3 linked regions of the Rhodopseudomonas palustris genome follow. The protein of the gene in region 1 interacts with the protein of each later gene in a pairwise test. Links are inferred from orthologs where the notes say so. Each region holds a gene or a part of one and is shown in the gene's direction. Other genes may lie near its edges.

Region 1 (10,026 bases):
CCTCGATCACATCCCGGGTGGTGCCGGCATGCGGCGACACGATCGCCACCTCGCGGCGCGCCAGGCGATTGATCAAAGTGGACTTGCCGACATTCGGCGGCCCGGCGATCGCTACCACCATCCCGTCGCGAAGCTTCTCTCCCCGGGCCTGCTCGGCCAAGACCTCGGCGATCTCTGCCGACAGCTCCGCGATCTTCGCCCGCGCCGGCCCCATCAGCTCATCGGCAACGTCGCCCTCGTCGGAAAAATCGATCCCCGCTTCGACCAGCGCCAGCGCTTCGATGATCTGGTCGCGCCATCTCCGCGCCCGGTCGCCAAGCACGCCGCCGAGCTGGCGAAGCGCCTGACGACGCTGCGCGTCGGTATCCGCATGGATCAGATCGTCGAGACCTTCGGCTTCGGTCAGGTCGAGCTTGCCGTTTTCGAATCCCCGCCGGGTGAACTCGCCCGGCTCCGCCGGCCGCACACCTTCGAACGCCGAGAGGGTTTTGATCAGCGCCGCCGCCACCGCGCGGCTGCCGTGGATGTGCAATTCGGCGACGTCTTCGCCGGTCGCGGACGCAGGGGCCGGAAACCACAACGCCACACCGTCGTCGATCAACTCGTCGTCACGGGTCCGAAGATCACAGCGCACGGCGCGCCGCGGCGGCGGCAGAGATCCGGTCAGCGCTGTCAGCACGTTGCCCGCTCGCGATCCGGAGACACGCACGATGGCGATTGCCGACGGCAGCGGTCCGGTCGCAAGGGCAAAGATGGTCTGGTCGCTCGGATGCATGGCGCTGTCTTGCCGAGGCACTGTTCCGAACGCAAACAAAAAGGGCGCCCGCTGGGGCGCCCTTGATGGCCGGATATCCAACTCGCTCAGGTGTTCATCGAGTCGAAGAATTCCGAGTTGTTCTTGGTGTTGCGCAGCTTGTCGAGCAGGAACTCGATCGCGTCCATCGTCCCCATCGGGTTGAGGATACGGCGCAGCACGTACATCTTCTTCAACAGCTGCGGATCGGTGATCAGCTCTTCCTTGCGGGTGCCGGACCGCGAGATGTCGATCGCCGGGAAGGTGCGCTTGTCGGCGACCTTGCGGTCGAGGATCAGCTCCGAGTTGCCGGTGCCCTTGAACTCTTCGAAGATCACTTCGTCCATGCGCGAGCCGGTATCGACCAGCGCGGTGGCGATAATGGTGAGCGACCCACCCTCTTCGATGTTACGCGCGGCGCCGAAGAACCGCTTCGGCCGCTGCAGCGCGTTGGCGTCGACACCGCCGGTCAGCACCTTACCCGAAGACGGCACCACCGTGTTGTAGGCGCGGCCGAGGCGGGTGATCGAGTCGAGCAGAATGACAACGTCGCGGCCGTGTTCGACCAGGCGCTTGGCCTTTTCGATCACCATCTCGGCGACCTGGACGTGGCGGACTGCCGGTTCGTCGAAGGTCGAGGAGATCACCTCGCCCTTCACCGAGCGCTGCATGTCGGTGACTTCTTCGGGCCGCTCGTCGATCAGCAGCACGATCAGGTAGCACTCGGGATGATTCGCCGTGATCGAGTGCGCGATGTTCTGCATCAGCACGGTTTTACCGGTGCGTGGCGGCGCGACGATCAGCGCGCGCTGGCCCTTACCGATCGGGGCGACGATGTCGATGACGCGCGCCGACAGATCCTTGCGGGTGGGATCGTCGATCTCGAGTCGGAAGCGTTCATCCGGAAACAGCGGCGTCAGATTGTCGAAATTGACCTTGTGCTTGGACTTCTCAGGATCTTCGAAGTTCAGCGAGTTGACCTTGAGCAGCGCGAAGTAGCGTTCGCCTTCCTTCGGGCTGCGGATGTGGCCTTCGATGGTGTCACCGGTGCGCAGGCCGAAGCGGCGGATTTGCGAAGGCGAAACGTAGATGTCGTCCGGGCCGGGAAGGTAATTGGCATCCGGCGATCGCAGAAAGCCGAAACCGTCGGACAGCACCTCGACGACGCCCTCGCCGATGATGTCGGTCTCTTTGGCCGACAGCTGCTTCAGGCAGGCGAACATCAGCTCCTGCTTGCGCATCGTGCTGGCGTTCTCGACCCCGAGCTCTTCCGAAAACGAAACGAGTTCGGCCGGCGTCTTGGCCTTCAGGTCTTGAAGTTTGATTTCCCGCATGGGGGTGGTCCTGTGGAAACGAGACTGGGGATTCGTCAGCGGAAGAAAAAGCGGGAGGAAATAACCGGAGTCCGCAGGTCTTCAGGTCGACGGTGTCTTGAGCAAGGAAGGTGCGGGAGGTTTCAGACCCGATGCGGCGGCCGGTTCAGAAAGGAACCTGATCGCAACCACATTCGCCTGCTTTAGGTGGGACGAATGCCAGTATAGAAAATCCGTTGCGTCCACGCAAGACGATCGACGCCGTACCGTCATCCAGTGCCGTCAGAACGGCTTGACGATCACGAACAGCACCGCCGCGATCATCAGAAGCGTCGGTAACTCATTGATAACGCGATAGAATTTATGAGACCGAGTATTCCGGTCAGCGGCGAAGTCGCGCACGTAGCGGCCGAGCAGCAGATGAATCACGGTCATCAGCACCACCGCGGCGAGCTTGGCGTGAAACCAGCCCGAGGTGAAATATCCCTGCTCCCAGGCGATCGCCAAACCTGCGACCCACGCGACCATCATGGCCGGATTCATGATCGCCCGGTACAGCCGGCGTTCCATGATCTTGAAAGTCTCGGACTGCGTCGATCCGACTTCAGCCGTGCAGTGGTAGACGAACAATCGCGGCATATACAGCATGCCGGCCATCCAGGAGATCACCGCCACCACGTGCAGGGTCTTCACCCACGGATAGACATCCACCCAGTCGATCATTCGATCTTCCATTCCGCTGTGCCGCGAGGCTGCCAGACGATCCGGAACGCAGGACCCGCATCGCGCGTTGATCGAATGCTCGAATGCGGAGATTTCCGCAAGCGCCCGCGTTCTTATCAATATTTATAGATTCTTAAGGTTTGAGTCTAAGTGGCCGTGGATTTGACTCACCCAACGGCATTCCAGAGTTCTTCCGCATCGACCCACATCTTCACAGCCATCCCCAACTGCTCGTCTGTTCGTCGGGCTCTTGCAGGATCAGAGGGTTGCGCCGGATCGTGGCCGCATTACCGAGAGACAAATCCACATTCACCCGCTAACCTCACTGCCATCCCGAAATGCTTCTCTCACCCGACACCTGTGAAGAAAAAGCCGGGTTATCCCGACCACGACGGCCGGGGGTCAGCTTTGGTGCGATTCTCGCCCCGTTGTTCACAGGTTACACAGGGCTACGATGCTGACCGACGGCAGCTACTTTCACCTTCATCTGGTCTCGGACTCGACCGGCGAAACTCTGATCACGGTGTCGCGTGCGGTGACGGCGCAATACGCCAACGTCACCCCGGTCGAGCATGTCTATCCGCTGGTGCGCAGCCAGAAGCAGCTTGATCGCGTGCTGCAGGAGATCGAGGAAGCGCCCGGCATCGTCCTGTTCACGCTGCTGGAGACCGAGCTGGTCACCCGGCTCGAGGCGAAGTGCCAGGAGATCAACAGCCCGAGCCTGTCGATCATCGGTCCGGTGATGCAATTGTTCGAAGCGTATCTCGGCGCGTCGACGATGGGCCGCGTCGGTGCGCAGCACACGCTCAATGCCGAATATTTTCAGCGCATCGATGCGTTGAACTATTCGATGATGCACGACGACGGCCAGCACGTCGAAGGGCTTGAAGAAGCCGACGTGGTGCTGGTCGGTGTGTCGCGCACATCGAAGACGCCGACCTCGATCTACTTGGCCAATCGCGGCATCCGCACCGCGAATGTGCCGCTGGTCGCCGGCATTCCGATTCCGCATCAGCTCGAGACGCTGAAGAAGCCGCTGGTGGTCAGCCTGCATGCGTCGCCGGAGCGTTTGATCCAGGTGCGGCAGAACCGGCTTCTCAGTCTCGGCGCCGGCACGGGCAATGACTCTTATATTGATCGCCAGGCCGTGACCGACGAAGTGCTGCTGGCGCGCAAGCTCAGCGCCAAATATGGCTGGTCTCTGCTCGACGTTACCCGCCGCTCGATCGAAGAGACTGCCGCGGCGATCATGAAACTGCTTGCCGATCGGCAGCGCCAGAAGGTGCCGGAATGACGCTGTGGCTTGGGCCGCAGCCGCTGGTGCTGGCTTCGCAGAGCCGCGCCCGCCAGACGGTGCTTAGCAACGCCGGAATTCCGTTCGATGCGATTCCGGCCGACATCGATGAGCGCGGCATCGCGGACGCATCTGGCCTCAGTGCGCCGGGTGAGATCGCCGGGCTGCTGGCGCAGCAGAAGGCGGCGTTCGTCAGCAACCATCATCCCGGCCGCCTAGTGCTGGGCGCTGATCAGACGCTGGCGCTCGGCGCGCGTGGTTTCAACAAGCCCGCTGATCGCACCGCCGCTGCCAAGCAGCTCCGCGAACTCGCCGGCCGCCGTCATGAATTGCACTCGGCGATTGCTATCGTCCGCAACGGCATCACGTTGTTTGCCGATGTGTCGATCGCGCGGATGACGATGCGGCCGCTCACCGAGGCGGAGATCGACGCCTATCTCGACGTGGTCGGCGACAAGGCCACCACCAGCGTCGGCGCCTATCAGATCGAAGGCCTCGGCGTGCACCTGTTCGACGGCATCCACGGCGATCATTTCACCATCCTGGGTCTGCCGCTGTTGCCGCTGCTCGGTTTTCTGCGTAGCCAGAACCTGCTGGCGGTCTGACGCGCGGGCGACGAACCAAACAACAAGCGAGACGCAGAACTGATCGGGATCGGATCTGAAACGTCTCGCGGGGAAGAAAAAGACGGAGGCGACGGAATGCTGGTGCTCGGACTGACCGGTTCGATTGGGATGGGCAAATCGACCACCGCCAAGCTGTTCGCGGAAGCCGGCGTGCCGGTCTACGACGCCGACGCCACCGTGCATAAGATCTACGAGAACGAAGCCGTGCCGGCGATCGAAGCGGCATTTCCCGGCACCACGGTCGGCGGCAAGGTCGATCGCGCGCTGTTGTCGGCAAAGGTGGTGCATGATCCGGCCGCGATGAAGCGGCTCGAAGCAATCGTGCACCCGATGCTGCGCGCTCATCACCAGCAGTTTCTCGACGATGCCGAATCATCCGGCGCGCCGGTCGCGGTGGTCGATGTCCCGCTGCTGTTCGAGACCGGCGGCGAAAAGCGTGTCGATGCGGTGGTGGTGGTGACGACCTCGCCGGAGGTGCAGCGCGAACGGATTCTCGCGCGCGACAACATGACCCCTGAAAAACTCGATGCGATTCTAGCCCGGCAGATGCCCGATGCCGAGAAGCGCAAGCGCGCGGATTTCGTGGTGGATACCTCCAACGGACTCGACCCGGTGCGGCTTCAGATCCGCGAAATCCTCGAGGCCGCTGCTAAAATGCCGCGCCGGCGCGACTGATTCGCGCGGCGACCAACACGGTCTGATCAAAAGCGATGCGTGAGATCGTCCTCGATACCGAAACCACCGGCCTCGATCCGCTGCGCGGCGATCGACTGGTCGAAATCGGCTGCGTCGAGATTTTCAACCGGATGCCGACCGGTCGCACCTATCATCGCTATCTCAATCCCGAACGCGATATGCCGGCCGAGGCCTTTGCGGTGCATGGGCTGTCGAGCGAGTTTCTCGCCGACAAGCCGCTGTTCGCGCATGTGGCGGACGAGTTTCTCGAATTCATCGGCGATGCGCCGCTGGTGATTCACAACGCCTCGTTCGACATCGGCTTCATCAATGCGGAGCTGTCGCGGCTGTCGCGTGCGCCGGTGCCGCGCGATCGCCTGGTCGACACCCTGCTGCTCGCCCGCCGTAAGCATCCGGGCGTGTCGAATCGGCTCGACGATCTGTGCTCGCGTTACGCGATCGACAATTCGCGCCGGACCAAGCACGGCGCGTTGCTCGACGCCGAGCTGTTGGCCGAAGTCTATATCGACCTGATCGGTGCCCGGCAGTCGCAGCTCATCCTGGCCGACGTGCCGGCCGAGGTGGTCGGAGCTGCCAGCGAGAACCGTCGCCGCCAGCGACCAGCGCCGCTGCCGAACCGGCTGACCGACGCCGACCTCGAAGCCCACCGCGCCTTCATCGCCACCATGGGCGACAAGGCGATCTGGCCGGACTATCTGGCCGCTGGCGCCTGAGCGTTTGTTTCCCCGAAACGACAATGCCCGGCACGCCGGCCGGGCATTGCAGAAGTCATGAACGTGAGCGGCGAGCGGATCAGCTCGGCTGGCCCTGCTGCTGGGCGCGCTCGAGGTTCTGGCGATACAGGCCGATGAAATCGACCGGATCGAGCATCAGCGGCGGGAACCCGCCGTCGCGCACGGCGCTGGCGATGATCTCGCGCGCAAACGGGAACAGCAGCCGCGGGCATTCGATCATGATCAGCGGATGCAGGTTCTCCTGCGGCACGTTCAGCACCCGGAACACGCCCGCATAGGCCAGCTCGAAGCTGAACAGCACGCTGCTGCCGGATTCGGCCTTGCCTTCGATCGACAGCGTCACTTCATATTCGTTCTCGCCGACGTTGTTGGCGCCGACGTTGATCTGGATGTTGATCGCCGGCTGCTGCTGCTGCGGGGCGAGCGACGCCGGGGCGTTCGGGTTCTCGAACGACAGATCCTTGGTGTACTGCGCCAGCACATTGAGTTGCGGAGGAGCACCCTCGGGAGGCGTGCCGTTACCGTTGGTCATCGATGGTTCTCCTGGAAGCGGATTTGGATGGCGGCCGCCGACTTGCAGAGGGCGTCGCAACAATGGGCAGGTGCTTTGGCGAGTGGCTATCATACGCCCCCGGCGTTCCACAAGGTAGACAGAGGCTGCGGCCGCAGCCTGGCAGGCGGGTGCCGGATACCGCGCCCACAGCCTAAAGGTCCCGGGACGGCCCGCCGAAACCTCTCCTTAACCGCCCACCGGCCAGGTTTTCGGGCCTCTCACCGGTTTCCGGCGGGGCGCGAAGCGCGTAAGCTCGCCGGGCCACAGCTCCAAAGATCGCTGTGTGGGGGTTGCCAACCCCACCGGCTGTGCCAAAACGCGCCATTGGCGCGCCGCGGTTGATGCCTACATGGTGCAAACCGGCTCTCTGCCGCGTTGGCGTCGCGAGGCCGGAGACCAAAGCGCGCCGGCAGGCCCCGGCCCGATCAGAAAGTGAATGCGACGTGGATATTTACACCATCATCTTCCTGGCGCTCGCGGTGTTCATCTTCCTGCGTCTGCGCAACGTGCTCGGCCAGCGCACCGGCAGCGAACGGCCGCCGTTCGATCGCGCTGCCGCGCGGGACATGATTCCCGGCAAGCAGGACACCAACGTGATCTCGATGCCCGGCACCGTGATCGACCAGGCGCCGATGGCGCCGAACGCGGACGTGGTGCCGCCCTCCGATCGCTGGAAGGGCATCGCCGAGCCGGACTCCCAACTTGAGCACGGCCTCAACGCCATCGCCCAGAACGATTCCTCGTTCGACGCGCAACACTTCATCGCCGGCGCCAAGAGCGCCTATGAGATGATCGTGATGGCGTTCGCCAATGGCGACCGCCGCTCGCTGCGGGATCTGCTGTCGAGCGAGGTCTATGAGAGCTTCGATGCCGCGATCAAGGATCGCGAGAAGAACGACCTGAAGGTCGAGACCCGCTTCGTGTCGATCGAGAAGGCCGAGCTGATCAGTGCCGAACTGCGCGATCGCACCGCGATGCTGACGCTGAAGTTCGTGTCGCAGATGATCTCGGCGACCCGCGACAAGACAGGCGCGGTGGTCGACGGCTCGCCCGACAAGGTCGCCGACATCACCGACGTCTGGACCTTCGCCCGCGACACGAGCTCGCGCGATCCGAACTGGAAGCTGGTTGGGACCGGCAGCGGCAGCTGACGCACGCGGCGCGCGCCGCGCCGCCCTGGCCGGCTGCGTTCTCGCAGCCGCGCTATTGTCTGCGCCGAGTGAGGCGGACGCGCGCAGCCGGCATCACCATTCTGGCGCCCGATCCGTCTCGAAATTCGCCGAGCATCACGCAAAGTATCGGCATCCGCTGTGGCCGCTGGAAATCCCGGGCGGCCAATATCTGCCGGTCGCCTGGTCGGACGTCCCTGGTTGGGACGCCGACGATCAACTCGCCGCCCTGAAAACCTTCCGCGTCAGTTGCCGCCCGATCCTGGCGGGGGGCCGAGCGCCCTCGATCGACAAGCCGCTCGGCGGCTCGTTGTGGGAGCCGTGTCATGCGGCGCGCTCGGCGCACGTCACCACCGCGGCCGAAGCTCGCGGGTTCTTCGAACAGCATTTTGTGCCGCTGCAGATCTCCCGTCTCGGCGAGCCGCTCGGCTTCGTCACCGGCTATTACGAGCCGGTGATCGAAGGCTCGGCGGTCAAGACCGACGACTATACCGTGCCGGTGTATCGCCGCCCCTCGAACCTGTTCGTCCGCGGCTACAAGCAGGATGCGGCCCTGCCGAATGGCGGGCCCGTGTTTCGCAAGATCGGCCGGCGCAAGCTGGTGCCGTATTACGACCGCGGAGAAATCGAAGACGGCGCGATCGACGGCCGGGGTCTGGAGATCTGCTGGCTGAAGAGTCAGACCGATCTGTTGTTCGCGCAGATCCAGGGATCGGCGCGGATCAAACTGCCCGACGGACGGGTGATTCGAATCAATTACGACGCCCACAATGGTTTTCCCTACACGCCGGTCGGTCGCATCCTGATCGAGCGCGGCATCATCCCGCGCGAAGAGATGTCGATGCACCGCATCCGCGATTGGATGGACGCCAATCCCGAGGGCGCCAAGGAGCTGCGGCGTGCGAACCGCTCGTATGTGTTCTTCCGCAAGGTCGAGCTGAAGGATGACGATGAAGCGATCGGCGCCCAAGGCGTGCCGCTGACCCCAGGCCGCTCGATCGCCGTCGACAAGGGACTGCATGTTTACGGCACGCCGTTCTTCATTACGGGCGAGCTGCCGATCGATTCCCCGACCGCGAAGACAGCGTTTCGGCGGCTGATGATCGGCCAGGACACCGGCTCGGCGATCGTCGGCCCGGCGCGCGCCGACCTGTATTTCGGCGCCGGGGCCGAGGCAGGTGCGGTGGCAGGCCGGATCCGGCACCCGATCGCGTTCGCCATGCTGGTGCCGAAGAGCCTCGATCCGGTTGCGCGCGCCCGCAGTCTGCCGGTGCCCGAGCCGCGTCCGCCTGCCAAAATCAACAAGCCCGCAGCGACGCCGTCGAAGTCCGGTGGTAAAGACGGAGCCACGACTGTCCCGACACCGGATAGCCGGCCAGCTGCGGCGCCGTCACGGCCGCCGGCTCAACGTCATCGCTCCCACCACTCGCGGCACCATCGCCACCTGCCCTGATCTCGATGAAACGCATCATCCCGCCGCTCGACCCGCCGATGTCGCGCCGCAAGCGCAGCCTGACAGAGGACGAGCGGGCGCTGTGGGACGGCGTGGCCCGTCAGATCAAGCCGCTGCGCGGCCGACCGCGGCCGATCAAGGTCGAGATTGCCGATCCGCAGGTCCCTGCACCGGCGATCAAGCCGGCGCCGGCGGCGCCGCCGCAACCGCTCAAGCGGGCCGCGAAACCATCACTCCCGACCGCCCCGCCGCCGCTCGCCACGCTGGGGCGCCGCGAACGGGCGCATCTGTCGCGTGGCCGCAAGGACATCGACGCGCGGATCGATCTGCACGGCATGACCCAGGCGCGCGCGCATCACGCGCTGCTGTATTTCCTGCAGCGCGCCAGTCATGACGGGCTCGGCTTCGTGCTGGTGATCACCGGTAAGGGCAAGAGCGGCGATACCGAACGCGGCATCCTCCGTCGCCAGGTGCCGCAGTGGCTCGCCCTCCCCGAATTCCGCGCCTATGTGGTCGGCTTCGACGAAGCCCACATCGGCCACGGCGGCGAAGGCGCGTTGTACGTGCGGGTGAGACGAGCGCGGTAGTCGAACTTCGTCGCCACCATGCCGTCATCGCCCGCGAAGGCGGGCGATCCAGTATTCCGAGCCTCTATTAGTTAGCAGCTACGCC
Region 2 (11,006 bases), 2.9 Mb from region 1 along the record:
CCGATCCACGGCGGCTCCTACGGCGTCGGCGTGTCGCGGCTGGTCGGTGCGATCATCGAGGCCTGCCACGACGACAACGGCATCATCTGGCCGGAGGCAGTGGCACCGTTCCGGGTGACGATCCTCAATCTGAAGCAGGGCGACGCCGCGACCGACGCGGCCTGCGACCAGCTGTATCGCGAGCTGTCGGCCAAGGGCGTCGACGTTATGTACGACGACACCGATCAGCGCGCTGGCGCCAAGTTCGCGACTGCGGACCTGATCGGCATTCCGTGGCAGATCCATGTCGGTCCGCGCGGGCTGGCCGAAGGCAAGGTCGAACTCAAGCGCCGCAGCGACGGGTCGCGTGAAAATCTCGCACTCGCCGATGTGGTCGCACGTCTGACGTAATAGGCACTTATCCACCGCGGGCCTGAACGGCGAGGGCGGCGTCGGCCAGATAAAGCCCGAATCGTGTGAAATTCGGACTATGGATCACGCCATGAACGAGCCAGTTCGAACTCCTCCTTTTGCGCCATTCGAATGGCTGATTTCCGGGCGCTATCTGCGCGCGCGCCGGCGTGAGGGGTTCATCTCGGTGATCGCCGGGTTCTCGTTCCTCGGCATCATGCTCGGGGTGGCGACGCTGATCATCGTCATGGCGGTGATGAACGGCTTCCGCAAAGAGCTGCTCGACAAGATCCTCGGCCTCAACGGTCACCTCCTGGTGCAGCCGCTGGAAAGCCCGCTGACTGACTGGAAGGACGTCGCCGACCGGCTCAGCGGCGTGCAGGGCATCAAGCTGGCAGCTCCGGTGGTCGACGGCCAGGCGCTGGCATCGTCGCCGTTCAACGCCTCGGGCGTGTTCGTGCGCGGCATCCGCGCCGACGACCTCAATCATCTGTCGTCGATCGCCAATCACCTGAAGCAGGGCACGCTGGAGGGCTTCGACGACAGCCAGGGCGTCGCAATCGGACGCCGGCTCGCCGATCAGCTGTCGCTGCACGCCGGCGACAGCATCACGCTGGTGGCGCCGCGCGGCGCCGTGACGCCGATGGGCACCACGCCGCGGATCAAGCCCTATAAGGTCGCGGCGGTGTTCGAGATCGGGATGTCCGAATACGACTCGACCTTCGTGTTCATGCCGCTGAAGGAAGCGCAGGCGTATTTCAACCGCGCCAACGACGTCACCGCGATCGAGGTCTATACCGACAATCCAGACCGCATCGACGTCTTCCGCAAGGCCGTGACCGAAGCGGCCGGACGGCCGGTGTTCCTGGTCGACTGGCGCCAGCGAAATTCAACGTTCTTCAACGCGCTTCAGGTCGAGCGCAACGTCATGTTCCTGATCCTGACGCTGATCGTACTGGTGGCGGCGCTCAACATCATCTCCGGCCTGATCATGCTGGTGAAGGACAAGGGCGCCGATATCGCGATCCTGCGCACCATGGGCGCGAGCCAGGGCTCGATCATGCGAGTGTTCCTGATCACCGGCGCGGCGATCGGCGTGGTCGGCACGCTGACCGGGTTCTTCGTCGGCGTGCTGGTGTGCATGAACATCGAGTCGATCCGGCAGTTCCTGTCCTGGGTCACCAACACCGAACTGTTCTCGCCGGAGCTGTATTTCCTGTCGAAGCTGCCGGCTGAGATCGATTTCGCCGAGACCAGCGCGGTGGTGATCATGGCGCTGACGCTGTCGTTCCTCGCCACGCTGTACCCGTCGTGGCGCGCCGCGCGCCTCGATCCGGTCGACGCGCTGCGCTACGAGTAAGGCGAAACACGATGGAGCAGGGCGCCGAAGACATCCCGGTCGTGTACCTTCACGACATCAAGCGCCAGTATTCGCAAGGCGAGGCGACTCTGACGATCCTCGACGGCGCCAGGCTGGCGCTCTGGGCGGGCCAGTCGGTGGCGCTGGTGGCGCCGTCCGGTTCGGGCAAGTCGACGCTGCTGCACATCGCCGGGCTGCTCGAGCATCCCGATGAGGGCGAGGTCTATGTCAGCGGCGCGGCAACGTCGGCGCTGACCGATGCCGAGCGCACCCAGATCCGCCGCACCGACATCGGCTTCGTTTACCAGTCGCACCGGCTCTTGCCGGAATTCACCGCGCTGGAAAACGTCATGCTGCCGCAGATGATCCGCGGCCTGAAGCGCAAAGAGACGATCAGCCGCTCCAAGGAAATCCTGTCCTATCTGGGGCTCGCCGACCGCATCACCCATCGGCCGTCGGAGTTGTCCGGCGGTGAGCAGCAGCGCGTCGCGATCGCCCGCGCGGTGGCCAATGCGCCCCGCGTGCTGTTCGCCGACGAGCCGACCGGCAATCTCGATCCACACACCGCTGATTACGTGTTCAACGCGCTGATGCAGCTGGTCAAGGCGACCCAGGTGGCGATGCTGATCGCCACCCACAACATGGAGCTCGCCGCCCGCATGGACCGCCGCGTCTCGCTGCAGGACGGCGTCGTGGTCGAGCTGGAATAGGGCGCTCGGCTTCAGCCCATTATTGGCACGTCATTCCGGGGCGCTCGCGTCAGCGAGCGAACCCGGAATCCCGCGGTGCAGGGTGAAGTGCCTCAACGCAGAACATCTCGAGATTCCGGGTTCGCGCTTGCGCGCGCCCCGGAATGACGGGGCATCGGGGAGAGCCGCGCTCGCCCTCAGTGCTGACGGCGGTGCTTGCGCTTCTTCTTGGTCGGCTGCTGCTGCGGCGCGGTGTACCACGGGTTGGTCATGCAATCGGCGCTGCGGCCCGAGGCCGACATCCGGCACTGTGCCATGGTGTCGTAGCTGCACTCGTCGTACCAGTCGTGGTAGCTCTGATACACCCGCAGGCAGACCGGATAATCCCGCGCCTCGGCGGTGGTGGTCAGGCCGAGGCCGGCGAGCATCGCGATCAGGAGCAGCTTGCGCATCTTCGTTCGGATCCTTGTTGAGCAGCCGGTCGCGGTGGCGGCGACTCGGCGCACCCGAGAGTGTGACAGAAATCTATGACGGAGCAGGGGCGGCGCACATGCGCCGGCTCAATGCCGCCGGGCGCGGCGCGAACCGGGCCCCGCCGGCGGCTGATACCACGGATTGGTCAGACACTGGGCGGCGATCCCCGATGCGGCCGGTTTGCACTGGTCGATCGATATGTAGCGGCACTCGTCGTAGCGCACCGGGCCATACACCCGCAGGCAGACCGGGTAGTTGTCGTAAGGCTGTGCCGAAGCTGCTCCCGGCAGCGCCAGCCCGATCAGCAGCACCATCGCTCCAATCCGCATCGTCGCCTCCGCTGCTGCGCGGTTCATAAGCCGCGCGCCTTTCGTTCCGTGCGCCAATCCCGAATGACCGTCAATGCGGGGTGGGGCCGGTGAATTCCGGGGATAGTAACGTCTCATTAACGGTCCAGGTTGCTGCGCCGGCCGCTTGCTTGACTCTAGAACGAAATGAGAACATTGTTCTTGTTATGTTCACAAGGTCAGGGAGGCGGACGATGTTGAAGATCTTCATCCAAGAAGCTGCGGCGCTGACGTCGATTGCACTGTTCATCGGCATGGTGGCGGTGTGGGCTCAGGTGTTGGCGCAGGCCTAAGCGCGGGCAAGCGTTGCGACCGCTTCGGCATAGCGGGGATAAGGTCGCCGCCGATGCTTGCGGTGAAGGGTGAGGGAGCCCACCATTGGGCTTCCGAGTCGGTTGCCGTGACGGCGGCCGGTTCCGCAAACCACTCGTCCCAACCCGCACGTTTGTCTGAAGAGCCGCCGCGCCGATGAGCAACGCCGGATTCGTCCATCTGCACGTCCACTCGGCCTATTCGTTGCTGAAAGGCTCGATGAAAGTCGCCAAGCTGGCCGAGCTGGCGAAGGCCGACCGACAACCAGCGCTGGCCCTGACCGACACCGACAACATGTTCGGCGGTCTGGAATTCTCTGACAAGCTGTCGGGCTACGGCATTCAGCCGATCGTCGGCCTCGAACTCGGCATCGACTTCGGCGACCAAGATCCGAACTCGCGCCATGGCGCCTTGGCGACGCCGGCGCGGATCGTGCTGCTGGCAGCGCGCGAGCAGGGCTATCGCAGCCTGATGCGGCTGAACTCCCGGGCGTTCCTGGAGACGCCGGTCAATCAGGTGCCGCACGTCAAGCTCGAGTGGCTCGCGGGCGAAACCGACGGCGTGATTGCGCTGACCGGCGGCCCGGACGGGCCGATCTCGCTGGCGATGCTGACCGATCCGGCGCTCGCCGCGCAGCGCTGCGAGCGGCTGCAGCAGGCGTTCGGCGATCGGCTGTATGTCGAACTGCAGCGTCACGGCACCGAGGCCGAGCGCCGCGCCGAAGGCGGGCTGATCGATCTCGCTTACGACAAGGGCCTGCCGCTGGTTGCGACCAACGAGCCGCATTTCGCCAGCACCGAGGATTACGAGGCGCACGACGCGCTATTGTGTATCGCCTCCGGCAAGCTGATCGCAGAGACCGATCGGCTTCAGCTCACCCCCGATCACCGTTTCAAGACCCGCGCCGAGATGGCGGTGCTGTTCGCCGATCTGCCCGAGGCGCTCGCCTCGACGGTGGAGATCGCGCAGCGCTGCGCCTATCGGCCGCTGACCCGCAAGCCGATCCTGCCGCTGTTCACCGTCGGCGCCAGCGTCAGCGACGCGGCGGAAGCCGCCGCCGCTGAAGCGGCCGAACTGCGCCGCCAGGCTGAGCAGGGCCTCGCCAAGCGGCTCAGTGTTCACGGCCTGTCGCCGGGCACGACCGAAGAGGACTACAACAAGCGGCTCGCCTTCGAGCTCGACGTCATCACCCGCATGAAATACGCGGGTTACTTCCTGATCGTGTCGGACTTCATCAAATGGGCCAAGGCTCACGGCATTCCGGTCGGTCCGGGCCGTGGTTCGGGCGCAGGCTCGCTGGTGGCGTATTCGCTGACGATTACCGACCTCGATCCGATCCGGTTCGGCCTGCTGTTCGAGCGCTTCCTTAATCCCGAACGCGTCTCGATGCCGGACTTCGATATCGACTTCTGCCAGGATCGCCGCGGCGAAGTGATCGAATACGTGCAGCATCGCTATGGCCGTGATCAGGTGGCGCAGATCATCACCTTCGGTACGCTGCAGGCGCGTGGCGTGCTGCGCGACGTCGGCCGCGTGCTGCAGATGCCGTACGGCCAGGTCGACAAGCTGACCAAGCTGGTGCCGCAGAATCCGGCGGCCCCGATCACCCTGAAGCAGGCGATCGAAGGCGAGCCGAAGCTGCAGGCGGCGCGCGACGAAGACCCGATCGTGGCGCGCGCATTCGACATCGCGCAGAAGCTCGAAGGTCTGACCCGTCACGCCTCGACCCACGCGGCCGGCATCGTGATCGGCGATCGCCCGCTCAGCGACCTGGTGCCGCTGTATCGCGATCCGAAATCCGACATGCCGGTGACCCAGTTCAACATGAAATGGGTCGAACCGGCGGGCCTGGTGAAGTTCGACTTCCTCGGCCTGAAGACGCTGACCACGCTCGACGTCGCGGTGAAGCTGCTCAAGCAGCGCGACATCCATGTCGACCTGCACACGCTGCCGATCGACGACGCGCCGAGTTATCAGATGCTCGCCCGCGGCGACGTCGTCGGCGTGTTCCAGGTTGAAAGTGCGGGCATGCGGCGGGCGCTGATCGACATGCGCCCCGACCGGTTCGAAGACATCATCGCGCTGGTGGCGCTGTATCGCCCGGGCCCGATGGCGAACATCCCGACCTACTGCGCCCGCAAACACGGCGACGAGGAGCCCGAATATCTGCATCCGATGCTGGAGCCGATCCTGAAGGAGACGTTCGGCGTCATCATCTACCAGGAACAGGTGATGCAGATCGCGCAGGTGATGGCCGGCTACTCGCTCGGCGACGCCGACCTGCTGCGCCGCGCGATGGGTAAGAAGATCCGCGCCGAGATGGACAAGCAGCGCGCGATCTTCGTCGAAGGCGCGGTGAAAAATGGCGTCGCCAAGGACGCCGCCGACACCATCTTCGACCTGCTCGCGAAGTTCGCCGACTACGGCTTCAACAAGAGCCACGCGGCCGCCTATGCGCTGGTGTCGTACCACACCGCCTATATGAAGGCGCATTATCCGGTGGAATTCCTCGCCGCGTCGATGACGCTGGAAATCCACAATACCGACAAGCTGTCGGAATTCCGCGCCGAGGCGCAGCGGCTCGGCATCAAGGTCGAGGCGCCGTCGGTCAACCGCTCCGGCGCCACCTTCGAGGTCGGTCCGAACACCATCTACTACGCGCTCGCCGGCCTGAAGGGCGTCGGCATGCAGGCGGTGCAACAGATTGTCGAGGCGAGGGGGGATCGGCCGTTTGCCTCGCTCGCCGACTTCGCCGCACGGGTCAATCCGCGCGCCATCAACAAGCGCGTCATCGAATGCCTTGCGGCCGCCGGTGCGTTCGACTGCCTCAACTCGAACCGTGCGGCGGTGTTTGCGGGTGCCGACGCGATTGTCGCCGCCTGCCAGCGCAATCACGAAGCCGCCACCAGCGGCCAGAACGATATGTTCGGCGGTCTGTCGGATGCGCCGTCGATCATCCTGCCGCAGCTCGAGCCGTGGCTCCCGGCGGAGCGGCTGCGCCGTGAATACGATGCGATCGGCTTCTTCCTGTCCGGCCATCCGCTCGACGACTACGCCACCGCCTTGAAGCGGCTGCGGGTACAGTCGTGGGCCGAATTCTGCAAGGCGGTGAAATCCGGCGCCACCGCCGGCAAGGTCGCCGCCACCGTGGTGTCGCGGATGGAGCGGCGGACCAAGACCGGCAACAAGATGGGCATCATGGGCCTGTCCGACCCGACCGGGCATTTCGAGGCGGTGCTGTTTTCTGAAGGGTTGGCACAGTATCGCGAGGTGCTGGAGCCGGGGGCTGCGGTGCTGATGCAGCTCGGCGCCGAACTACAGGGTGAGGACGTGCGCGCCCGGGTGCTGCACGCCGAGCCGCTCGACGCCGCGGCGGCGAAGACTCAGAAGGGGCTGCGCATCTTCCTGCGCGATACCAAATTCCTCGACTCGGTCGCCAAGCGGCTGCAGCCGCCGGAGACCAAGGTGGCGGGCGGCAACATCGCGCTGGTGCTGCGGCTCGATCCGCAGACCGAAGTCGAGTTCGATATTCCCGGGCGCTACCACGTCTCGCCGCAGATCGCCGGCGCGATTAAGGCCGTGACCGGCGTCGAGCACGTCGAAACGCTATGACCATCGCCTTGTTCTCGCGTCACGGAAAACGGACGGCGAGGCGGTATTTGTCCGCGAATTGGTCGCGGATTGTTCAATCGCCGTTCAGATTGGGACGCGCTGAAATGCGATCGGCGGCGCTGCGCCGGTTCCGGCTGCGCCCTTGCAATGGGTCCCGGCCATGCGTCTCAATCATCTTGTTTCGGTCGTCTCCACCATCCTCGTTGTGCTGATCGCCGGGCCGGTTGGTCCCGCGGCTGCGCAGCAGCAGGAAAAACGCATCGCGCTGGTGATCGGCAATGGCGCCTATGCCAAGGCGCCGCTCTCCACCGCTGCCAATGATGGCGGCTTGATCGCGCAGACCTTGCAGGCAGCCGGCTTCGACGTCAGCGGCGCGCGCGACCTCGACGGCGACACGCTGCGCGGCGCGTTTCGCGACTTCGTGAAGAAGGCCGAGGACTCAGGGCCCGACACGGTCGCGGCGGTGTATCTCGCCGGTTATGGCGTGCAATACGCTGGCGAGAACTACTTCATCCCGGTCGACTCGCGGCTGTCGCGCGATACGGAAATTCCCACTGAAGGCCTGCGCGTCAGCGACTATCTGCGCCAGCTCGCGGCGCTGCCGCTGAAGACCAGCGTCGTGGTGCTCGATCTGGCGCGCGAGCAGCCGTTCGTGCCCGGCGGATCGATCGCCTCGGGTCTGGCGATGGTCGAGCCGAACCCGAAGATGCTGATCGCCTTCAACGCCGCGCCCGGTACGGTGGCGCCGGAGGAGCGGGGCGCCTACGGCGTCTATGCGCAAGCACTGGCCGAGATGATCCGCACCGGCGGCCTGACGTTGCCGCAGCTGTTCGATCGTGTGCGGCTGCGGGTCAATGAGACCACCAAGGGCGCGCAGGTGCCGTGGGATACGCAGAGCGTGGAGTCGAACTTCATGTTCTTCGATCGCGCGCCCGACGCACCGCCGCTGCCGGCGCCGGATCAGGCGTTGCGCAGCAAGCCGATCCGCGACATGGGGGCCGCCGAAGCATATGCGGCCGCACTCGATCGCGACACGCTGCAGGCTTACGAAGACTTTCTCGCGGCCTATCCGAACGATCCGCTGGCCAAGCGGGTGAGGGCGATCGTCGCCGCGCGGCGTGAGGCGATTACTTGGCGGCGGACGTATCGCGTCGATACGCCCGATGCTTATTGGTCGTATCTCCGCCGCTATCCGCGCGGCCCGCACGCGGCGGACGCCCGGCGCCGGCTGGAGATCCTCGCGGCTGCCCTGGAGCCGCCGCCGAGCTTCACGGTGATCGACTATGACGTGCCGCCGCCGCCGCCGGACGAGATCGTCTATGTCGACCGGCCGGTGCTGATGTTCAGCGATCCGGTGTTCGACTTCGCGCCGCCGCCACCGCCGCCGGTGTTCTTCCTGCCGCCACCGCCGCCGGACTTCGTGGTGCTGCCGCCACCGCCGCCGCCGATCGGCCTGTTCTATCTGCCGCGGCCGTTGTTCGTGCCGATCCCGGCCTATGTGCGGCCGCCGGTCTATGTGCAGCCGCCGCCGAACAACATCATCTTCGCCAACATCCACAACACCACGGTCATCAATCAGGTGATCAACCAGCCGCCGGCCGCTCCCGCCAACCCGGCTGCGCCGGTGGTGAGTCCGCCGGTGGCCGGGCCTGCGGTTGCAACTCCCGGAGCGCCGGGAGCGACTGCGGCTGCCGTGGCCTCCGGCGCTGTGTTGGGCGCGGCGCTTCCGGCTGCCGCGCTGCATCGCGCCACGCTGATCCAGCAGGGCAAGGCGCCGGTGCCGCAGAGTGCGTCGATTGCCACGACGCCGCCGGGCGGGTTTGCGCAACGTCCGAGCGTTCAGCCGCAGGGCCCGCGTCTGGCGCAGCCCGCCGCCGCGCCGACCCCGGCTCCGACTGCGACCGCGCCGGCCACCGTGCCCACGCCCGCTCCTGGCACGCCGCCGAGCCAACCGACCGGACCAGCCGTCGCGCCGCCGACGGCGCAGGGCCGGCCGGGGCCAGGCGCGCCTGGCGGCGCTGCACCGGCCGGCCAGGCGCTGCCGGTCCCTGGAACCAAGGGATTGCCACCAGCGCCAGGAGTCGCCGCTCGCCCGGGGGCGTCGGGCGCTCAGCCGCAACCTCCTGGTCGGCCAGCGCTCGGCCCGGGCGGCCCGGCCGCGGCCAAAAACGGGGTCCTCGCGCCGCCGGCCGGATCGGCGCCGAAGCCGCCCGCAGCTCAGCCGCCAGCCGCCGCAGGTCCGGCCGTGCGTCCGGAAGCCGTTCGCCCGCAGCAGCCTCCCGCCGCCAGGCTGCGGCCGACCCCACCGGTGACGGCGCCTGCCAGGCCGGCGGGACCGCCGCCCAGCGCAGCCGCCGACCGCCGTCCGCCGCCTGCGGCTCCGCGGATCCAGCGTCCCGCACCGCCGACGGTGTCCCGTCCGGTTCCGCCGCCGATGCATGTGGCTCCCCGGGTTGCTCCGCCGCCTCCGCCCCAGCATGCGGCTCCGCGGATGGCGCCGCCGCCGGCTCCGGTTCGCGCGGCACCGCCGCCGCCCCATGTCGCCCCGCCGCGGCCGCCGGCACCGCCAAGGGCCGCCCCGCCGCCGCGGCCGCAGGGCCCCGCCAAACGGTGCCCGCCGGGCGTGAAGGAGTGCTGATAAGGGCGAGGGCAGGCCAAACTGGCGGATCGCGGCCATCGCGGTCCGCCACTCAGGCGCGATCTCGGCCGCTCCGCCTTGCGTTATCGGGGAATCCCGCTATAACGCGCGCCATCTCACACGGAAACATGGCTCACAAGGCCGTCCGGTGGCACCGGGCCGCGCAGGGATTCGTCCCCAGTTCGGCACGGTTGCCCACACGTTTCCGGAGGAACCAACCGGAGAAGATACAATGGCGCTTCCTGAATTCTCTATGCGTCAGCTGCTCGAAGCTGGCGTGCATTTCGGTCACCAGTCGCATCGCTGGAATCCGAAGATGGCGGACTACATTTTCGGCGTCCGCAACAACATCCACATCGTCGACCTGACCCAGACCGTGCCGCTGCTGCATCGCGCGCTGCAGGCGATCAGCGACACCGTCGCCAAGGGCGGCCGCGTGCTGTTCGTCGGCACCAAGCGCCAGGCGCAGGACGCGGTGGCTGATGCCGCCAAGCGTTCGGCCCAGTACTTCGTCAACTCGCGCTGGCTCGGCGGTACGCTGACCAACTGGAAGACGATCTCGGGCTCGATCCGCCGCCTGCGTCACCTCGAAGACGTGCTGAGCTCGGCCGACGCCAATGCCTACACCAAGAAGGAGCGTCTGGAGCTGCAGCGCGAGCGCGACAAGCTCAATCGCTCGCTCGGCGGCATCAAGGACATGGGCGGTCTGCCCGACCTGATTTTCGTGATCGACACCAACAAGGAAGACATCGCGATCCAGGAAGCCCAGCGTCTCGGCATCCCGGTCGCTGCGATCGTCGATACCAACTGCGATCCGAAGGGCATCACCTATCTGGTTCCCGGCAACGACGACGCCGGCCGCGCGATCGCGCTGTACTGCGACCTGGTCGCCCGTGCGGTGATCGATGGCATTTCGCGCGCGCAGGGCGACATGGGCGTCGACATCGGAGCGGCGTCGCAGCCGCTGCGTGAAGACCTGCCGGCGGCGCAGGCGACCACCTTCCAGGGCCTGCCGGGTCCGCGCGGCACTCCGGACGACCTCAAGAAGCTGCCGGGCGTGTCCGGCGCGATCGAAAAGAAGTTCAACGACCTCGGCATCTTCCACTACTGGCAGCTCGCCGAGCTCGATCAGGCCACCGCACATCAGATCGGCGAAGAGCTCGGTCTGCCGAGCCGGGCCGATG
Region 3 (9,955 bases), 330 kb from region 1 along the record:
CGCTGGTCGCGGCGATGGCGTGAGCCGTCATGGCTCGCCGCTGCGATGGCCCGTAACTCTGGAATTGAAAAGCTGCTGAAATGTCGAACATGGAACAGGATCGCTGGTCACGCGTGAAGGGCCGTTTGCGCTCGAGCGTCGGCGAGGACGTTTATTCGAGCTGGTTCGCGCGGATGGACCTCGAAAGCGTCCAGGACGAGAGCGTGCACCTGTCGGTGCCGACCCGGTTCCTGAAGAGCTGGATTCAGACGCACTACTCCGACAAGGTGCTGTCGTGCTGGCAGGCCGAACTGCCGGAGGTCAATCGCGTCGACCTCACCGTACGTTCGCCGGTGCGCTGTGCAGCGCCCGCCAAGGAAGCGCCGGCGCCGGTGGAGAGCCGCCGCGACGAGCAGCGTCCGTCGGCTGAACGCAGCAACGGCGCGACGCCGGTCTCGGCCAATCACGATGCGCTCGGCGGCTCGCCGCTCGATCCGCGCCTGACGTTTGCGAGCTTCGTGGTCGGCCGCTCCAATACGCTGGCGCACGCCGCCGCCAAGCAGGTGGCCGAAGGCCGCCGCGGCGACCCGGTGATGTTCAATCCGCTCTACATTCACTCCGGCGTCGGTCTCGGCAAAACCCATCTGCTGCAGGCCGTGACCTGGGCCGGCAATGCCGGCACCGAACGCAAGGTGCTGTATCTCACCGCCGAGAAGTTCATGTACGGCTTCGTCGCGGCGCTGAAGACGCAGACCTCGCTCGCCTTCAAGGAAGCGCTGCGCGGCATCGACGTGCTGGTGATCGACGATCTTCAATTCCTGCAGGGCAAGACCACTCAGGCCGAGTTCTGCCACACGCTGAACGCGCTGATCGACGCCGGCCGCCAGGTGGTGGTGGCCGCCGACCGGCCGCCGGCCGATCTGGAAAGCCTCGACGAGCGCGTGCGCTCGCGGCTCGCCGGTGGTCTCGTGGTCGAAATGGCGCCGCTCGGCGAAGATCTGCGCCTCGGCATCCTGCGCTCGCGCGTGGTCGCGGCCCGCACCCATCACGTCAGCTTCGACGTGCCGCAGCCGGTGCTCGAGTATCTCGCGCGCACCATCACGCATAATGGCCGCGATCTCGAAGGCGCGATCAATCGCCTGCTGGCGCACTCCAAACTGAACAATCAGCCGGTGACGCTGGAGATGGCCGAGCACGAAGTGCGCGACCTGATCCGCCCATCCGAGCCGAAGCGCATCAAGATCGAAGACATTCAGCGCATCGTGGCGCGGCAGTACAATGTCAGCCGCTCCGATCTGTTGTCGTCGCGCCGGACCGCCAATGTGGTGCGGCCGCGTCAGGTCGCGATGTATCTGGCCAAGACGCTGACGCTGCGCTCGCTGCCGGAGATCGGCCGCCGCTTTGGCGGGCGCGACCACACCACGGTGCTGCATGCCGTGCGCAAGATCGAAGGGCTGGTGTCGAAGGACACCACGCTGTCGGACGAGGTCGAATCCCTGAAGCGCCAGCTTCAGGAGTAAGGCGCTCGCGCTCGCTGCAGGCGGCCTTCATTCTCGGGCCGAATCTCGGGGAAATTTGCGCCGGCGGCGGTCGCGTGCTCTTGCGTCGATCGCTCAACCACGCCACCCTGCGGACCCCCCGCGGGGTCCGGGCGACCTCAGCGGGTGCCAATGGCCTTGGCGCCGCAACGGCTGCCGGGCACCTCCATCATATCCGGCAGCTTCATCACACGATGTGGGCGCGGAGCAGGCGGGTTTTGCAATGAAGGTCACGGTCGAACGCGCGCAACTGTTGAAGTCGTTGAGCCACGTGCATCGCGTGGTCGAGCGCCGCAACACCATCCCGATCCTCGGCAACGTGCTGGTGCGCGCCGAAAACGCGCAGCTTGCGCTGAAGGCGACCGACCTCGACCTCGAGGTCACCGAGACGCTGCCGGCCGAAACCGCGACCGCGGGTTCGACGACCGTGCCGGCGCATATGTTTTACGACATCGTCCGCAAGCTGCCGGACGGCTCGCAGATCGTGCTCGAGAGCGACGGCGACCGCTCGGTGCTGGCGATCCGCGCCGGCCGCTCGCGGTTCACGCTGCAGACGCTGCCGGAGAGCGACTTCCCGGATCTTGCCGCCGGCGAGATGAGCCACGCCTTCCGGCTGCCGGCCTCCGACGTCAAGCGGCTGATCGATCGCACCCAGTTCGCGATCTCGACCGAAGAGACCCGCTACTATCTCAACGGTATCTATCTGCACACCGCCGGCAGCCCCAAGGCTTCGAGCTTGCGCGCGGTTGCGACCGACGGCCACCGGCTGGCGCAGCTCGACCTGACGCTGCCGAGCGGCGCCGACGGCATGCCGGGCGTGATCGTACCGCGCAAGACCGTGGGCGAAGTGCAGCGGCTGATCGAAGACACCGAAGCCGAGATCGGCATCGAACTGTCGACCGGCAAAATCCGCTTCACGCTCGGCAATGTCGTGCTGACCTCCAAGCTGATCGACGGCACCTTCCCGGACTACGGCCGGGTGATCCCGCAGAACAACGACAAGGAACTGCTGGTCGACAAGAAGGACTTCGAAGCCGCGGTCGACCGCGTCTCGACGATTTCTTCTGAACGCGGCCGCGCCGTGAAGCTGGCGCTGTCCGCCGGCAAGCTGGTGCTGTCGGTGACCAATCCGGATTCCGGCAGCGCGACCGAAGAACTCGAGGTCGAATACGCTTCCGATCCGCTCGATATCGGCTTCAACTCGCGCTATCTGCTCGACATCGCCGCGCAGATCGAAGGCGAAGTCGCCGTTCTCAAGCTCGCCGATCCCGGCTCGCCGACCCTGATCCAGGACCGCGATTCCAAGAATGCGCTGTACGTCCTGATGCCGATGCGGGTGTAATACGAGCCGCTTCAATAGCACCATCGTCATCGCACGGTTGGAGCCGAATTCGTCATTGCCGGGCTTGACCCGGCAATCCATCTTGATCGTGTGACCCAAGCGTTGCGGCCAGCGAGACGTCGCAGGATCTCGACGATAATTCTGTCCGCTGGCGCGGACGCTTGATTGCCGGGTCAAGCCCGGCAATGACACCCTGATCATGACCGCCGCCCGCATCACACGCCTGACGCTGACGCATTTTCGGAACTATCGCGGGGCGTCGCTGACCACGACGGCCGACCAGGTGGTGCTGGTCGGGCCGAACGGCGCCGGCAAGACCAATTGTTTGGAAGCGATCTCGTTTCTGTCGCCGGGCCGCGGATTGCGGCGTGCGACGCTGGAAGACGTCGCCGATCATGAGGGCGACGGCTCCTGGGCGGTGTCGGCCGAAGTCGAAGGTGCGCTCGGGCTGGCGACGCTCGGCACCGGGATCGAGCCGCCGCGCGGCGACACCACAACGACGCGGCGTTGCCGGATCGACCGCGAGCCGGTCGGGTCGGCGGCCGCGTTCGGCGATCATCTGCGGATGGTGTGGCTGACGCCGTCGATGGATGGGCTGTTCATGGGCGCGGCCTCGGAACGCCGGCGGTTCTTCGACCGCCTGGTGCTGGCGATCGACAGCGGCCATTCGGCCCGGGTTTCGGCGCTCGATCGCAGCCTTCGGTCGCGCAACCGGCTTCTCGAAGACATCCGCAACGCCGACTCGCACTGGCTCGACGCCATCGAGCGCGAAACCGCGGAGCTTGCGATCGCAGTGGCAGCCCAGCGCGGCCAGACCGCGCTCAAGCTCGCCGCGATGCTCGACGCCCGCGGCGCCACCTCGGCATTTCCGTCTGCCAAGATCATGCTCGACGGCTGGATGGAGAACGCGCTGACCTCCGAGCCGGCGACCGCGGTGGAAGACCGCTACCGCGCCATCCTGCGCGACAGCCGCGGCCGCGACGCCGCCGCCGGCCGCACGCTCGACGGACCGCACCTTACCGATCTCGAAGTGATCTACGCGCCCAAGGCGATGCCGGCGCGCGATGCCTCCACCGGCGAACAGAAGGCCCTGCTGATCGGCCTGGTGCTGGCGCACGCGCAGCTCGTTGCCGAAACCACTTCGATCACGCCGCTGCTGCTGCTCGATGAAGTGGTGGCGCATCTCGACCCCGGCCGCCGCGCGGCGCTGTTCACCGAACTCGGCAAGCTCGGCGCGCAGGTTTGGATGACTGGCGCCGATCCTTTGGCGTTTGCCGAGATCGGTCCGGCAGCAGGCATTTTCGACGTCGAGAACGGGCGAATCAGGCCGCGCGGATGAGGCGCTGAGACGCGCAAAATCGGCAGCTTGGCCGCGGTTTGCAGCGACCGTCGAATCGGCCTTCGCGAGGCTTGCGAACGCGGCTAAAATCTCTATCTCTTCAACGGGTTGAACGGCGCGACTTTGCGCTGGTGACGACCCACCTTTCATGGCACAAAAGAGCGCTTCGCAACGAATGGCGCACGCCGATTCGATCGCAATCCTGAAGGTCCCTGCATGACTGAACCTGCCCGGCAGCCCTCTGCCGAATCCGTGCATCCCGCGCCGGCCGAATATGGCGCGGAATCGATCCGGGTGCTGAAGGGCCTCGATGCCGTTCGCAAGCGGCCGGGCATGTATATCGGCGACACCGACGACGGCTCCGGCCTGCACCACATGGTGTACGAAGTCGTCGACAACGCGATCGACGAAGCACTCGCCGGCCATGCCAGCCGCGTCGAGGTGATCCTCAACGCCGACGGCTCGGTGACGGTGCGCGACGACGGTCGCGGCATCCCGGTCGACATTCACAAGGGCGAAGGCGTGTCGGCAGCCGAGGTCATCATGACCCAACTGCACGCCGGCGGAAAATTCGACCAGAACTCCTACAAGGTGTCGGGCGGTCTGCACGGCGTCGGCGTCTCGGTCGTCAACGCGCTGTCGAGCAAGCTGATGCTGCGGGTGTGGCGCAACGACAAGGAGCACTACATCGAATTCGCCCACGGCGACGCGGTGGCACCTTTGAAAGTCGTCGGCGACGCCAATGGCAAGCGCGGCACGGAGGTGACGTTCTACGCTTCGGCCGAGACGTTCACGCACATCGAGTATAACTTTGCCACGCTGGAGCACCGGCTGCGCGAACTCGCCTTCCTCAATTCCGGCGTCTACATCGTGCTGTCCGACATGCGCCACGCGGTCGAGAAGCGCGAAGAGATGCGCTACGAGGGCGGCGTCACCGAATTCGTCAAATATCTCGATCGCAACAAGAAGCCGATCGTGCCCACCCCGGTGGTGATCGGCGCCGAACTGAACGGCATCGCGGTCGAAGCCGCGCTGTGGTGGAACGACACGTATCATGAGAACGTGCTGTGCTTCACCAACAACATCCCGCAGCGCGACGGCGGCACCCATCTGGCCGGCTTCCGCGCCGCTCTGACGCGACAGATCACCGGCTATGCCGAGGCCGGCTCCAAGAAAGAGAAAGTCGCGCTGACCGGCGACGACTGCCGCGAAGGCCTCACCGCCGTGCTGTCGGTGAAGGTGCCCGACCCGAAGTTCTCGTCGCAGACCAAGGACAAGCTGGTGTCCTCGGAAGTGCGGCCGGTGGTCGAAAACGTCATCAACGAAGCCCTCGCGGCGTGGCTGGAAGAACATCCGTCCGAAGCCAAGATCGTGATCGGCAAAGTGGTCGAAGCCGCCGCTGCGCGCGAAGCCGCCCGCAAGGCGCGCGAACTGACCCGCCGCAAGGGCGCGCTCGATATCGCCTCGCTGCCCGGCAAGCTCGCCGACTGCCAGGAGCGCGATCCGGCCAAATCCGAACTGTTCATCGTCGAGGGTGACTCGGCAGGCGGCTCCGCCAAGCAGGGCCGCAACCGCGAATTCCAGGCCGTGCTGCCGCTGCGCGGCAAGATCCTCAACGTCGAGCGCGCGCGCTTCGACAAGATGCTGAGCTCCGAGCAGATCGGCACGCTGATCACCGCGCTCGGCACCGGCATCGGCCGCGAAGACTTCGACCTGTCGAAGCTGCGCTACCACAAGATCATCCTGATGACCGACGCCGACGTCGACGGCGCGCACATCCGCACACTGCTGCTGACGTTCTTCTTCCGGCAGATGCCGGCGCTGATCGAGGGCGGCTATCTCTACATCGCGCAGCCGCCGCTCTACAAAGTGACGCGCGGCAAGTCCGAGCAGTATCTCAAGGACGAACGCGCGCTCGAAGACTATCTGATCGCCACCGGCCTCGACGATTGCGTGTTCAAGCTGGCGACCGGCGAAGAGCGCGGCCGCCGCGACCTGCTGAAGCTGGTCGAGGATGCGCGCGTGATCCGCGGCACGCTGCACAATCTGCACAGCCGCTATAACCGCAGCGTGGTCGAACAGGCGGCGATCGCCGGCGTGCTCAGCCCGCGGATCACCACCGACATCGCCACCGCCAATGAAGCTGCCGCCTATATCGCTCGGCGGCTCGACGCGCTGGCCGACGAGGTCGAACGCGGCTGGGTCGGCCGCTTCATCGAAGGCGAAGGCTTCGCATTCGAGCGCACGGTGCGCGGCGTCAAGGAAGTCGCGACCATCGACGATGCGCTGCTCGGCTCGGCCGACGCGCGCAAGCTCGATGAATATGCGGCGATCCTGCAGGAAGTGTATCCGCGGCCCGGCCTGCTGCGCCGCAAGGACGCCGAAACTGCGATCCACGGCCCGGTCAGCCTGTTCGAGGCGGTGACCGACGCCGGCCGCAAGGGTGTGACGCTGCAGCGCTACAAAGGCCTCGGCGAGATGAACCCGGAACAGCTGTGGGAGACCACGCTCGACACCAACGCGCGGTCGCTGCTGCAGGTGAAGGTGCGCGAAGTCGACGAAGCCGACGACATCTTCACCAAGCTGATGGGCGACGTCGTCGAGCCGCGCCGCGAGTTCATCCAGGAGAACTCGCTGCACGCGACCGTGGACGTGTAACTGACGTCGTCGATCGCAGCGATCTCCGAGACGCTGCGCCTTTGCCCTAAGGGCTACCCGACACGCGCCCTCCGAAATCCAGCGCGTCCGTCTCCACGCGTCATACCCGGCCTTGTGCCGGGCATCCACGCCTTGCCGACGTCCATGCGCGAAAGGCGTGGATGGCCGGGACAAGCCCGGCCATGACGGCATTCGTGGCGAACTAAGTGACCTACAAAAATGCTGTGAGTCGAGTGCGCTTACTGAGCTAAACTTTGGGGCGCCCGGCAACGCCGAGTCCCACGCCTAAGCCGCCTCCCCCGTCTTCAGCACGCCTCTGCGGATCTGGTCTTCTTCGATCGACTCGAACAGCGCCTTGAAGTTGCCTTCGCCGAAGCCGTCATCGCCCTTGCGTTGGATGAATTCGAAGAAGATCGGGCCGATCGCATTGGCCGAGAAGATCTGCAGCAGCACCTTGGTCTGACCGCCGTCCACAACGCCTTCGCCGTCGATTAGAATGCCGTTTCGCTGCAGCCGGGCGACATCCTCACCATGCTTTGGCAGCCGTGCATCGACGCGCTCGAAATACGTCTCGGGCGGCGACGGCATGAACGGCAGGCCGGCGGCGCGCAGGCCTTCGACGGTGCTGTAGATATCGCGGCAGCCGCAGGCGATGTGCTGAATACCCTCGCCGCGATACAGGTTGAGATATTCTTCGATCTGGCCGGAGTCGCCGGCATCCTCGTTGATCGGAATCCGGATCTTGCCATCCGGACTGGTCAGCGCGCGCGAGAACAGGCCGGAGGCGCGGCCCTCGATATCGAAGAAGCGGATCTGCCGGAAGTTGAACAGCTTGGCGTAGAACTCCGTCCATACGTCCATGCGGCCGCGATGAACGTTGTGGGTCAGGTGATCGATGTAATAGAGGCCGGCCCCTATCGGCCGAGCATCACGGGCGCCGACCCAATCGAACTCGGCGTCATAAGCCGAGCCCTTGGCGCCGTAGCGATCGACGAAATACAGCAGGCTTCCACCAATGCCTTTGATGGCCGGGACGTCCAGCGTGGCCTGCGCGGCCGTGACGCCGGCCGGTTCGGCGCCGAGTGCGATCGCCCGCTCATAGGCCTCCTTGGCATCGACCACCCGGAACGCCATCGACGGCGCACAAGGGCCGTGCGCGGTGACGAAGTCGGTGCCGTGGGTGCCGGGCTGCTCATTGACCAGATAGTTGACGTCACCTTGGCGATAGACCGAGATCGCTTTGGTGCGATGTTTCGCAACCAGGCTGAAGCCCATCAGCTTGAACAGGCTATGAAGCTGCGCCGGATCCGGATGGGCGAATTCGACGAATTCGAAGCCATCCGTGCCCATCGGATTGTCGGCGCTGATCGTGGCCGGCTGCGCATCGTGCGGAAATGGTCCCATTGGCGGCTCCTCCAGATTGGTTCTTTGAGCCGGTAGTATCGTCCGCGCCGCCCGCAAGAAGCGTGCAAATGCGAGCCGATCGCGCTAGCCTGCGCACGATCCGTGCATCAAACCGAGCTTTTTCGCATGATATCTGTCGATGCGTTCGACTTGAAGATCCTCAGCGCGCTGCAGGACGATGGCCGCCTCACCAACCAGGAGCTGGCCGACCGGGTGCAGCTGTCGCCGTCGCAATGCTCGCGGCGGCGGATGCGGCTGGAGCAGGACAATATCATTACCGGCTATCGGGCCGAGCTGTCCGGCGATGCGCTTGGCTTCGGCGTGGTCGCCTTCATCCAGATCACGCTGGCGACGCACTCGCCGGGCAACGCCGAGAAGTTTCGATCACTGGTCGGCCGGATCGACGAAGTGCAGGAAGCCTATTCGCTGACCGGTGATGCGGACTACGTGCTGAAGGCCGTACTGCGCGACCTGAAAGGCCTCTCCGACCTCGTCAACAACGTGCTGATGCCGCACCAGAGTGTCGCGCATGTGCGCTCGTCAATCGTGCTCGATCGCCTCAAGGAAAGCGCACGGCTGCCGCTGAAACAGCTCACGGACGGCTGACTCTTTTGGACGACAGCGATCAGGCGCAGTACTGCCCGACGTTGTTCAGCTTCTCGGAATCGAGATCTGACAAACCACGCCGGCGGGCGGAAACTCCAGCTTGGCGCCGCCATTGCCGAGGCTGCGCGAGATCAGCGTCTGGCCGAAGCCGGAGCTTTGCGGCGGCGTCACCGGCGGGCCGTCGTGCTCCTGCCATTCGATCGTCAGCGCCTCGTCGGTGGCGCCGACCCGGCGCACCGAGATCCGCCCCGACGGCACCGACAAGGCACCGTATTTCACCGCGTTGGTGGTGAGTTCATGAAACACTAAGCCGAGCGACACCGCGGTCTTGGCGTCGACCGCAATGTCGAGACCATCGGTGACGATACGGCCGCTGGACAGCGAGGCGAACGGCGCCAGCTCGGCGGCGAGCACATCGCGGATCTGCAGGTTCTGCCACGAGGCATTCGACAGCAGCGTGTGGGTCGCAGCCAGCGCCTGAATCCGGCCGGTGAAGGATTTCTGGAAATCCTCGATGGTGCGCTCGTGCGCGGCGGTGCGGGCGCAGATCGCCATCACCATGGTCAGCGTGTTCTTCACGCGATGGTCGAGCTCGCCCATCAGTAGCGCCTGATGCCGCTCGGCGGCCTTGCGCTGCGACAGGTCGACCAGCGTAACCACGCAGCCTTGAGTGCGCTCGCCCGAAACCACCAGCGGCGCCGCGCTGATCATCACGTCGGTGATCACGGCCGAGGGGATGCGCACCGCCGCCTCCAGCCCCTGCACCGGCAAGCCCGCGGTCGCCATCACGACGATGTCGTCGCTGCTCATCAGTTCGGAAGCTTCGGGGAAGCTCAGCGCGATCGCCTCGGCAAAGGTCTTGCCGACCGGCGCCTCGGCGCAGATCCGCATCGCGGCGCCATTGAGATGGGTGACGCGGCCAGCTCGGTCGCAGACGATCACCGCCTCGTTGGCCGAGGACAGGATCGCGCGCGCCAGCCGCTCGGACTCGCGGGCGGCGGCAGCCTGCTCGCGCTCGCTGATGTCGGTGAAGGTGATCGCCGCGCCGCGGACCACACCAAATTCCAGCGGGGTGCCGGTGAGCAGCAT

What was found.
Region 2: the proteins of dnaQ (region 1) and dnaE interact in binary tests that used the Escherichia coli proteins (3 or more experiments, as listed by UniProt). The link is inferred for Rhodopseudomonas palustris from one-to-one orthologs.
Region 3: the proteins of dnaQ (region 1) and dnaN interact in binary tests that used the Escherichia coli proteins (3 or more experiments, as listed by UniProt). The link is inferred for Rhodopseudomonas palustris from one-to-one orthologs.

What each region holds. Positions count from the first base shown.
Region 1 is NZ_CP019966.1:329,921-339,946, forward strand. The notes cover bases 4,331-7,308. They hold dnaQ (DNA polymerase III subunit epsilon), read left to right. Parts: upstream 4,331-5,459; coding sequence 5,460-6,158; downstream 6,159-7,308. Other genes in these bases: RPPS3_RS01575 (Maf family protein), read left to right, coding at 4,331-4,728; coaE (dephospho-CoA kinase), read left to right, coding at 4,825-5,424; secB (protein-export chaperone SecB), read right to left, coding at 6,238-6,711; RPPS3_RS01595 (Tim44/TimA family putative adaptor protein), read left to right, coding at 7,176-7,308. Also shown: tRNA uridine-5-carboxymethylaminomethyl(34) synthesis GTPase MnmE, read right to left, coding at 1-775; transcription termination factor Rho, read right to left, coding at 862-2,127; protoporphyrinogen oxidase HemJ, read right to left, coding at 2,389-2,829; RPPS3_RS01570 (pyruvate, water dikinase regulatory protein), read left to right, coding at 3,284-4,123; more of RPPS3_RS01575, read left to right, coding at 4,120-4,330; more of RPPS3_RS01595, read left to right, coding at 7,309-7,883; mltA (murein transglycosylase A), read left to right, coding at 7,861-9,354; RPPS3_RS01605 (Smr/MutS family protein), read left to right, coding at 9,360-9,941. UniProt on the Escherichia coli protein: DNA polymerase III is a complex, multichain enzyme responsible for most of the replicative synthesis in bacteria. The epsilon subunit contain the editing function and is a proofreading 3'-5' exonuclease.
Region 2 is NZ_CP019966.1:3,218,815-3,229,820, reverse strand. What follows is about bases 3,427-7,384. They hold dnaE (DNA polymerase III subunit alpha), read left to right. Parts: upstream 3,427-3,728; coding sequence 3,729-7,184; downstream 7,185-7,384. Other genes in these bases: RPPS3_RS15045 (caspase family protein), read left to right, coding at 7,345-7,384. Also shown: proS (proline--tRNA ligase), read left to right, coding at 1-390; RPPS3_RS15070 (lipoprotein-releasing ABC transporter permease subunit), read left to right, coding at 470-1,750; RPPS3_RS15065 (ABC transporter ATP-binding protein), read left to right, coding at 1,762-2,460; RPPS3_RS15060 (DUF3551 domain-containing protein), read right to left, coding at 2,637-2,891; RPPS3_RS15055 (DUF3551 domain-containing protein), read right to left, coding at 3,000-3,269; more of RPPS3_RS15045, read left to right, coding at 7,385-9,822; RPPS3_RS15040 (30S ribosomal protein S2), read left to right, coding at 10,055-11,006. UniProt on the Escherichia coli protein: DNA polymerase III is a complex, multichain enzyme responsible for most of the replicative synthesis in bacteria. This DNA polymerase also exhibits 3' to 5' exonuclease activity. The alpha chain is the DNA polymerase catalytic subunit.
Region 3 is NZ_CP019966.1:599-10,553, forward strand. The notes cover bases 893-3,799. They hold dnaN (DNA polymerase III subunit beta), read left to right. Parts: upstream 893-1,740; coding sequence 1,741-2,859; downstream 2,860-3,799. Other genes in these bases: dnaA (chromosomal replication initiator protein DnaA), read left to right, coding at 893-1,499; recF (DNA replication/repair protein RecF), read left to right, coding at 3,059-3,799. Outside these bases: more of dnaA, read left to right, coding at 81-892; more of recF, read left to right, coding at 3,800-4,198; gyrB (DNA topoisomerase (ATP-hydrolyzing) subunit B), read left to right, coding at 4,415-6,856; hppD (4-hydroxyphenylpyruvate dioxygenase), read right to left, coding at 7,142-8,260; RPPS3_RS00030 (Lrp/AsnC family transcriptional regulator), read left to right, coding at 8,387-8,866; RPPS3_RS00035 (sensor histidine kinase), read right to left, coding at 8,912-9,955. UniProt on the Escherichia coli protein: Confers DNA tethering and processivity to DNA polymerases and other proteins. Acts as a clamp, forming a ring around DNA (a reaction catalyzed by the clamp-loading complex) which diffuses in an ATP-independent manner freely and bidirectionally along dsDNA.